One region of the Dactylosporangium sp. NPDC051485 genome, then DNA from elsewhere that is predicted to be linked to it. Evidence: riboswitches for the same ligand, from Rfam matches in the RefSeq annotation. Region 1 holds a riboswitch; the other holds the start of a gene.
The links. Region 1 has a riboswitch for thiamine pyrophosphate ahead of AB0M46_RS01480 (ECF transporter S component). Riboswitches for the same ligand answer to the same signal wherever they lie in the genome.

Region 1 (4,926 bases):
GTGCACGAGCTGGTCGAGTCCCTGGCCGTCACGCAGCCGCTGGTCTCGCAGCACCTGCGCGTGCTGCGCGGCGCGGGGGTGGTGCGCGGGTCGCGGCGCGGGCGGGAGATCGCATACTCGCTGATCGACGAGCACGTGGCCCACATCGTGGCCGACGCCGTGAGCCACGCCCGCGAAGGGCACTGAAGGCCCTCGAGATGGCCGCGCCGTGGCGGCGCGGCCATCTGCGAGGCGGTGGGACTGCGTCAGAAGCGGCGCCGGACGTCCTCGGCCTCCGAGTGGCCCGGGGTCCAGTCGGACGTCCACTCGCCCGCGGCGGGCGGGGCCACGACGCCCTCCTCCAGGCCGAGGTAGCGCCCCTGCAGCACCCGCTTCGCCGCGGACAGCTCCACGGAGTCGGCGTTGTCCCACAGGTCGCGCAACAGCGCCTCGGCCCGCAGCGTGGCCTGCCGGCAGAACAGGTCGGCCAGCTCCACGCCCTCCGGCCGCGCCTCCAGCTCGGTGCGGGCCTTCACGCAGGCGGCCGCCATCGCGAACAGCTCCGCCCCGATGTCCACGATCCGGCCGAGGAAGCCCTGCTTGTGCTCGAGCTTGCCCTGCCAGCGGGCCATCGCGTAGAAGGTCTCCCGGGCCAGCCGCCGGGAGGCCCGCTCGACGTAGCGCAGGTGCCCGGCCAGCGGGCCGAAGTCCGCATAGCCGCTGGGTAGCTGGCCCTTGCCGGCCACCAGCGTCGGCAGCCACTTGGCGTAGAAGGCGCCCGCGTTGCCGGCCGCCTTCGCCTTGCGGCCGAGGCCGGCCTCGGGGTCGATGATGTCGCCGGCCACGGAGAGGTGGGCGTCGACCGCCTCGCGGGCGATGGCCAGGTGCATGATCTCGGTCGAGCCCTCGAAGATGCGGTTGATCCGCAGGTCGCGCAGGATCTGCTCGGCCGGGATGGCCCGCTCGCCGCGCGCGGCCAGGGACTCGGCGGTCTCGTAGCCGCGGCCGCCGCGGATCTGCACCAGCTCGTCGGCGACCTTCCAGGCCAGCTCGCTGGCGTAGAGCTTGACCAGCGCGGCCTCGATGCGGATGTCGTTGCGGTTGTCGTCGGCCAGCCGGCAGGAGACTTCGAGCATCGCCTCCATGCCGTAGGTCGAGCCGGCGATGAAGGCGATCTTCTTGGCGATGGCCTCGTACGTGCCGATCGGCCGGCCCATCTGCACCCGCTCGGCGGCCCACTCGCGGGCCACCCCGAGGCACCACTTGCCGGCCCCGACGCACATCGCGGGCAGCGACAGGCGGCCGGTGTTGAGCGTGCTCAGCGCGATGCGCAGGCCCTGGCCCTCGCCGCCGATGACGTTGGCCGCCGGGACGCGCACGTCGTGGAAGCGGGTGACGCTGTTCTCCAGGCCCCGCAGGCCCATGAAGGCGTTGCGGCGCTCGATTGTCACGCCCGGCGCGTCGCCGTCGACCACGAAGGCGGTGATGCCGCCGCGGTGCCCCTCGCTCTTGGGCACCAGCGCCATGACCACGAACAGCGTGGCCAGGGTGCCGTTGGTCGCCCACAGTTTCACCCCGTTGAGCAGGTAGTCACCCTCCGGCGTCGGTACCGCGGACGTGCGCAGGTTCGCCGGGTAGGAGCCCACCTCGGGCTCGGTGAGCAGGAACGCCGACACCTCGCCGGCGGCCAGCCGGGGCAGGAACTCCCGCTTCTGCTCGTCGGTGCCGACCAGCTTCAGCGGCTGCGGCACCCCGATGGACTGGTGCGCCGACAGCAGCGCGCCGATCGCCGGGCTGACCGAGCCGGTGAGCATGAGCGCGCGGCAATAGTCCAGGTTGGTGAGGCCCAGCCCGCCGTACTTCTCGTCGATCTTCATGCCGAAGGCGCCCAGCTCCCCGAGGGAGCGCAGCACCTCGTCCGGAATGCGAGCGTCACGCTCGATCTGCTGGCCGTCGACCTCGGCCGAGAGATACGCGGCGAGCTTGGCGCGGAACTCCGCACCGCGCGCCTCGGCCGCCGGGTCGAGCTCCGGCAGCGGGTCGATGAGATCGAGGCGGAACCGGCCCAGGAAGAGCTCCTTGCCGAAGCTGGGCTTCCTCCACTCGGTCTCGCGACTCTCCTCGATGACCTTGCGCGCCTCCCGTTCCGCGCGCACCGACGTGGAAACCATGGCCACCCCCAGGTGATCGGGCCTACAAGCCAGGTTATTACCCGCGGGTAGGGTGCGCTATGCCTCAGCCGAGCGAGCGGGCCAGCACGGCCGCCGCAACCTCGGATGGCGCCTGATCGGGAATCCAGTGACTGATGCCCGCAAGCGGGACGAACCGGTAGTCCGCGGCCACGTGCTCGGCGCAGGCGCGGGCCGCCGTGGGGCCGACGGCCAGGTCGCCGTCGCTCCACAGGTACGTCGTGGGCACCCGGCACGGCCCGAGCCCGGCGAGGTCGAGGGGGCTCATCGCGCGGTACCAGTTCAGCGCCGCGGTCAGCGCCCCCGGCTCCAGCAGCGGCCGCACGTAGGCGTCGACCGCCTCGGCGGACAGGCCCGAGCCGTCGAACAGCCGGCGCAGGCGCCGCGCGTCCTCGGCCAGCAGGCGCTCCTCTGCCACGCCGGCCTGGCGGAACAGCTTGATGTAGCCGAACCGGGCCTTCTGGTCGGGATCGGTCGAGGTCGCGTGGGCACTGGCGTGCGGGTGCGGCAGCGACACGGCGGTGAGCGTGCGCACCCGCTCGGGGTGGCGCAGGGCGACGTGCCAGGCGCACACCGCCCCCCAGTCGTGCCCCACCAGGTGTACCGCGGCAACTCCCAGCGCGTCGAGGACCGCCACCACGTCCAGGGCGCACTCCGTGATCCGGTAGGCCTCGACCGCCTCGGGCCGGGCCCCCGGCGAGGTCCCCCGCTGGTCGAGGGCGTAAGTGCGCAGGCCGGCCGCGTGCAGGTGCGGGGTCACCGCCGCCCACTCGCCGCTGTGCTGGGGGAAGCCGTGCAGCAGCAGGACCGGCGCGCCGCCCTCGGGCCCGCCCTCGACCACGTCGAACGTGAGGCCGCGCGCCGTGATTTGCATGACCCGAGCCTACGGGCGAAGGAGATTCACTGTTACCTTCAGGGAACAACTGCACATCCGACAGGGGAGCGCACAGCGCTGAGAGTGTGACCGCCGGACCACGGCGGCGCAGACCCTCGAACCTGATCTGGGTAATGCCAGCGCAGGGAGTTCGGTCACCTCACGCCAGTCGTCACGTCGTCCATCCGTGGCCACGTGGCGTCGCGACTCCTTCTGGTTCCTCCCGCGGCAACGCTGTCAGCGCCCGCGGCACCCCGAACTAGGAGGCATCCACCAATGCAGACCCGTTGGCGCACCGTCGACATCGTCGTGGCCGCCGTCATCGCCGTGGCCTTCGCCGCCGTCTTCTACGCCTGGAACAACCTGTGGGAGGCGCTGAACGGCTTCGCCCTGCCGTGGCGCGCCGCCATCTACGGCGTGTGGCTGATCCCCGCCGTGCTCGGCCCGCTGGTCGTGCGCAAGCCCGGCGCCGGGCTGTTCGTCGAGCTCGTCGCCGCCGTCATCTCCGCCGTCATGGGCTCGGCCTGGGGCCTCAGCGTCCTCGTGTCCGGCCTGGTGCAGGGCATGGGCGGCGAGTTCGGCTTCGCGGCCACCGGCTACCGGCGATTCGGGCTGGTCAACGCCGTGATCGGCGGCGCGCTGGCCGGCACCGGGGCGGCGCTGATGGACCTGGGCGTCCTGCCGTACCTCCCGCCGATGACGACCGGCCAGCGCTGGACGTACGCGATCCTGGTCATCGTGAGCAGCGCGGTGATCGCGGGCGCGGGCAGCTGGGCCCTGCAGCGGGCCCTTTCCCGCACGGGCGTGCTCGACCGCTTCCCGTCGGGCCGGGAGCGCGTCGCGGTCTGACGCGCCGAGCCATGGGTTCCGTCGAGTTTCGCGGGTTCGGCTGGCGGCACGCCGGGCGCAAGGCCTGGGCCGTGCGCGGCTTCGACCTGCGCATCGAGCACGGCGAGCGGGTACTGCTGCAGGGCGCCTCGGGCGCCGGCAAGAGCACCCTGCTCGCCGCGCTCGCCGGCCTGCTCGCCGAGGACTCCGGCGAGCAGGAGGGCGAGGTGCTCGTCGACGGCCGCCCGGCCCGCGAGGCGCGGGCCGGGACCGCGATGGTGTTCCAGGACCCGCAGACCCAGCTGGTCATGCGCCGGGCCGGCGACGACGTCGCCTTCGGCCTGGAGAACCGGGGCGTGCCGCGGGCCGAGATCTGGCCGGCGGTCGACGCCGCCCTGGCCGCCGTCGGCTTCCCGTACGGCCGCGACCGCGACACCGCGGCGCTCTCCGGCGGCGAACAGCAGCGGCTGGCCATCGCCGGGGCCATCGCCTTGCGCCCCGGCCTGCTGCTGCTCGACGAGCCGACCGCGAACCTCGACCCGGAGGGGGCCCGGCTGGTGCGCACCGCCGTGGCCAAGGCGCTGCTCGACCTCGACGCCACCATGGTGCTCGTCGAGCACCGGGTCGAGGAGGCGCTGGCCCTGGTCGACCGGGCCGTCGTGATCGGCGAGCACCCCGACGCGGTGTGGGCGCCCGGTGCCGCGCTGCCGGCCCGCAAGGCGGCCGCCGCGCCGGGCGGGCCGCTGCTGCGCGCGCAGGGGCTGGTCCTGCCGCACACCGGCGCGGTCGTCGACGAGGAGGTGCTGGCGGGCCAGGCCCTCGCGGTCGAGGGGCCCAACGGCGCCGGCAAGACCACCCTGGCGCTGCTGCTGGGCGGGCTGACCCGCCCGGCCGGCGGCCGGGTGGCGGCCACCGCCGAGCTGGCCGGCCGGGACGCCGCCCGCCCGCCGCACCGCTGGCGGGCCGCCCGGCTGGCCGGTCGGATCGGCTCGGTGTTTCAGAACCCGGAGCACCAGTTCGTAACCGGCACCGTGCGCGAGGAACTGGCCCTGGGCG
Region 2 (4,926 bases), on a different contig from region 1:
GCGCCATGCGGCCGAGCGCGGCCAGGCCGAGCGGCGGGCCGTAGCCGGGCTTGCTGCGGGTCGGGTAGATGGGCGAGAGGGTGGCGTACGCGACGCCGTCCGCCCCGGCCGCCACCAGGTCCTCCAGGCCGTGGCACTTACGCAGGGCCGGGTCCTCCTCCAGCAGCAGCCGGCCGCCGACCTGGTCGAGCACGGTGCGCAGGGCGCTGGCCAGCTTGAGGCGCCGCCGCGGCGGCAGGTCGTGCTCGCGCAGGACCACCTCCCGGGCGCCACCGTCGACGGCCATGGCGACCACGTCCTCGAGCGGCCGCTCCGCCAGGTGCCGGTCGGTGAAGATCAACAGGCCGGGCTCTACCACGGGAGACCCTCCATCGGGCTGGATGCGGTCGCGTGCGTACGGCGGGGGATGCGGCCGGCGAGGTACGCCAGCCGGCCGGCCCGCACCGCGAGGCACATCGCCTCGGCCATGCGGGCCGGGTGCTCGGCCCGAGTAACGGCGGAGGCGAGCAGCACCCCGTCGCAGCCCAGCTCCATGGCCAGCGCCGCCTCGGAGGCGGTGCCGATGCCGGCGTCGAGGATGACCGGGACGGTGACCTTCTGCCGGATCAGCGCGATGTTGTGCGGGTTGCGGATGCCCAGCCCCGAGCCGATCGGCGCGCCGAGGGGCATGACGGCGGCGCACCCGGCGTCGGCGAGGCGCTGGGCGAGCACGGGATCGTCCGAGGTGTACGGCAGGACGACGAACCCGTCCGCCACCAGCTGGGCGGCCGCGGCGACCAGCTCCACCCCGTCGGGCAGCAGCGTGTCCTCGTCGCCGATCACCTCCAGCTTCACCCACGAGGTGCCGAAGGCCTCGCGGGCCAGGTGGGCGAGCTTGACCGCCTCGGTCGCCGTGTAGCACCCGGCGGTGTTGGGCAGGACCCGCACGCCGCACCGCTCGATGACGCCGAGCAGCGACGGCGCGGCCGGGTCGAGCCGGCGCAGGGCGACGGTGACCAGGGCGGTGCCGCTGGCCCGGATGGCCGCCTCGAGCGCGGCATGGCTGCTCGCCCCGCCCGTCCCGAGGATCAGGCGGGAGTCCAGCTCCTCCCCGGCGATCGCAAGCCCGTCAGCCACCCTGCACCGCCGTCAGCACCTCGACGTGGTCGCCCTCGGCGGGGCGGGTGTCGGCCCAGCGCGAGCGCGGCACCACGTCGCCGTTGAGTGCGACGGCGATGCCCCGCGGGTCGTCGCCCGCGAGGGCGTGGACCACGTCGGCGACGGTGATGTCATCCGCGACGGTCGACTCGATGGTGTTGACCACGAGCTGCATACGGCTCACTCCTGACTCCCTGCGCCGGCATGACCCGGATCAGGTTCGACGGTCGGGGGCTCACAGCCCCCCTCTCAGCCCGGTCACACCGGACTCCCGTGGGGTACGCCTCGACCTTAACGCCGCAGCCACCGTCAGGTAAAGCGGGTCGGCCCGAACGCGTCGAGGTTCACGCCGGTCGATCCGCGCGTCGCCAGGTCGGCGATGGCCTCGGCGGTGACCGGCGCGAGCAGCACGCCGTTGCGGTGGTGCCCGATCGCGACCAGGGCGCGGCCGCCCGGCAGCCGGCCGAGGACCGGCGCGTTGTCCGGGGTCCCCGGGCGCAGGCCGGCGAGGGTCTCGGCCAGGGCCAGCTCGGCGACGCCGGGCAGCAGGTCGGCGGCGGGGCGCAGCAGGTCGAGCACGCCGCCCGCGGTCACCGTGCGGTCCTCGCCGCGCTCCTCCTCGGTGGCCCCGACGACCAGTTCGCCGTCGGCCCGCGGGACCAGGTACACGTGCCGGCCGTTCGCCACGCCGCGGACCACGCGGGTCAGCAGCGGCTCCGGTCCGCGCAGCCGCAGCAGCTGCCCCTTCACCGGGCGGACGGGCAGCCCGGTCAGACCGGCCGCGGAGGCGCCGGTGGCGACGATGGTGAGCTCGTGCGGTACCGCGGCCAGGTCTTCGATCTTCTCCGCGGCGAAGCGAACGGGCAGGGTCCGCAGGGCGCGCAGCAGCAGCCTGGGGTCGACCTGGTGGTCGCCGGGGGCGAACGCCCCGCCGCGCACCCGCGGGGACAGCAGCGGCTCCCGCTCGCGCAGCTCGCGGCCGGTGAGCGGCTCGATCGGCGCCCCGGCCCGCCGGTAATAGCCCACGAGACGGTCGATCTCGGCCTGGTCGTCGCCGGTGAGCGCGACCAGCAGCGTCCCCTCGGTGCGGTAGCCCAGCGCCTGCCCGGTGCGCGCCTCGACCCGCGCGGCGAAGCCCGGCCAGCGGCGCATCGACGCGGTCATGAGCTCCTGCAGGGCCTCCTCGCCGAAGTTGGCCTCGGCGGTCGGGGCGAGCATGCCGGCCGCGACCAGCCCGGCGCCGCGCGCGGGGTCGGGGTCGTAGACGGTGATGTCGGTGACACCCCGCTCGAGCAGCTCGAAGGCGATGGCCAGGCCGATGATCCCGCCCCCGACGATGCCGGCGCTCATCGCGTGAACTCCATGGCCGCCGCGTAGGGGTCCTCGGCCCCGCTGACCGCGCCGACCACGGCGACCGCGTCCGCGCCGGCGGCATAGAGCTCCCGGGCCCGGGCCGCGGTCACCCCACCGATGGCCACCACCGGCACGTCGACCGCCGCGGCGACCGCGCGCACCCCCTCGGGGCCGATCGCGGCCGGCAGCCCGGCCTTCGTGGTGGTGGTGAAGGCGGGCCCGACACCGAGGTACGAGGCGCCGTCGGCGACCGCGCGCCGGGCCGTCTCCGGGTCCCGCGCGGTCGCGCCGAGGATGGCGCCGGGGCCGAGGATGCGCCGGGCCGCGGCCACCGGCAGGTCGTCGGCGCCCACGTGCCCGCCGTCGGCCCCCGCGGCGAGCGCGATGTGCAGCCGGTCGTTGACCAGGCAGGTGCGTCCCAGCTCGCGGCACATCGCCAGGACCCGCCGCGTGAGCTCGTAGGCCTCGCGGTCGGTGACGTGGTCCTCGGGCCGCACCTGGATCACGTCGAAGCCGGCCTTGAGCGCGGCGGCGACGGTCTCGATCGGGTTCTTCCCGGGCCTGGTATCGGTCACCAAATGAAGTCGCACCGCGTCAGCTTCGCAGACGTGCGGCAGGCACGACCCGACCGGACCGGCCTGCAGCCGCCTGTCGGACCACGGCCGCACGATGGCGCGGGGTCATCGTGGCGACGGCCAACAACGCGCGCTGTCCGCCCCTGACTCGCGGGCCGCCGTCGGGGTACTCACCCTGGAACCCGACGCTGGGGCACTGGGCCGTCAACCAAGAGTGGGGCTAGTCGTGATCGGCGCAGGTGTCGATCGGGTTTGCCGTCTCCAACGTCCGAGGGTTCACAGTGGCTGTGCCCTCGAAGCCGTCATGTGCACGGACCTTGACCTCAGCAGGACCAACGAAGCTCACCTCGATCTGGTCGGCGTCATAGCAGATGGAGGCGAGTGGATGTATGGCATTCCTGCTGAACACCCCGTCACGGCTACGCGCCCGCAGAATCACGTAGTTCCCGGAGTCGCCATAACGGGTGGCGACAATGACCTCAAGTCTCCGGTCCGGCGCGACCGCGACAACGGCCACATCGTGATCCATCTCTTCATAGAAGAACAAGTGAGTAACCGGATAACCGCACCACAGGGCCACTGCCAGCAGAAACGCCAGGAGCGCCCCGCCTTTCGCCGCCCAGCTACTCCGGTCCACCGCCGGCGCACCGAGCGAGACCGCCGCCCCGACCAGCAGCGGCATCACAAACACCGCGACCGACAACATGACCGCACCGCGCAAAGGCTGCAAGTACACGTAGCGGCCATGATCGAACTGTGCGACGACGACTACCAACGCGACAACAAAGAGCATGGCGAGCACCAGAACGCCGACCCGGCGGTATCGCGTCACCGACAGGCGCTCAGAACGAGTCGCAGGAGTCGTCACGGGCGCATCCTCGCATGGAGGCGCGCCACCGGCCGGCCTGAGCACGATGCCTCGGCGCCATCACGAGTCGCAGAGCGCGGGGTCGACCTCGTTCCGCGTCGGAGTTCCCCTCGTCGGACACCGCGGATCGAGCGCAGCCGCTGAAACAGTGCGAGCGGTGCACACACGGCGCCCGGGGAGGGATACGGACGAGGCTTTTCGCAGCTGACCGGGGCTTATGTCCGGAAATGGGGGCGAAAAAGGCCCGGCCAACGCGTTGGCCGGGCCTTTTGGCGGTGTTCAGCTGGAGGCGACGCCCAGGTGGCCCTCGCCGCCGTGGAACTGGGTGCCCTCGGCGAAGGCGGTGTCGAAGCGCGACTGCAGGGCGTCGAGCTCGCCGAACTGGCCCTGGTGCGCGTTCTCGCTGCCCTCGGCGCCGAACACGTGGTCGTCGACCGAGGCGTCGTGGCTGTAGCTGGTCTGGTCGTCGGCCTCGTAGTGCACGGCCGGGGCCTGGTCGAACTCGACGTGGGTGCCGTGCGCGTAGTCCGTGGACGTGTCGGCGTGGTGGTCGTTCTCGTAGGTGCCGAACTGGTTGTTGTAGTCGGCCTCCGAACCGTGAGCCTGGTGCAGCTGGTTCAGCGCGTCGTGCTCCTGGCCGGCGCTGACGTGGCCGTAGTCCACGCTGTCGTGGCCGCCGTCGTAGCCGCTGTCACCGGCGTCGAAGTCGCTCATCTGTTCCCCTAGGTCGTCCTGGCGTTGCCTGGAACGGTACGGCCACCGCCGGGCCGTGCAATCCCGGAAACCTGCCAATGGCGGGTAGCCGACAGAAGTGCACCATGCGCACAGCGGCTTGGCTGTCGGGCTTTGGCGTGTTCGGGTCGGGCCACGGGGAGGTCTCCGGGGCCGCCGGATACGCTGTCCGCCGTGATCGGGCCGCTGGCAGTCGCCATCCACGTGCTGTCGCTGGCGCTCGCCGTCTGGGCGTTCGCCGAGTTCTTCCGGCACCGGGAG

Region 2: it holds a riboswitch for thiamine pyrophosphate, as region 1 does, so the genes downstream of both, thiS (sulfur carrier protein ThiS) here and AB0M46_RS01480 (ECF transporter S component) in region 1, are expected to answer to the same signal.

Annotation. Positions count from the first base shown of each region.
Region 1 is NZ_JBFAZW010000002.1:111,261-116,186, reverse strand. Features, by position in the region: gene AB0M46_RS01495 (metalloregulator ArsR/SmtB family transcription factor) at 1-186, shown strand, start outside; gene AB0M46_RS01490 (acyl-CoA dehydrogenase family protein) at 246-2,150, opposite strand; gene AB0M46_RS01485 (alpha/beta hydrolase) at 2,215-3,042, opposite strand; TPP riboswitch at 3,095-3,209, shown strand; gene AB0M46_RS01480 (ECF transporter S component) at 3,319-3,891, shown strand; gene AB0M46_RS01475 (ATP-binding cassette domain-containing protein) at 3,903-4,926, shown strand, end outside.
Region 2 is NZ_JBFAZW010000035.1:16,257-21,182, reverse strand. Features, by position in the region: gene AB0M46_RS21105 (thiamine phosphate synthase) at 1-358, opposite strand, end outside; gene AB0M46_RS21100 (thiazole synthase) at 352-1,116, opposite strand; gene thiS (sulfur carrier protein ThiS) at 1,109-1,312, opposite strand; TPP riboswitch at 1,311-1,421, opposite strand; gene thiO (glycine oxidase ThiO) at 1,447-2,487, opposite strand; gene thiE (thiamine phosphate synthase) at 2,484-3,080, opposite strand; gene AB0M46_RS21080 (hypothetical protein) at 3,286-3,933, opposite strand; gene AB0M46_RS21075 (hypothetical protein) at 4,213-4,647, opposite strand; gene AB0M46_RS21070 (hypothetical protein) at 4,840-4,926, shown strand, end outside.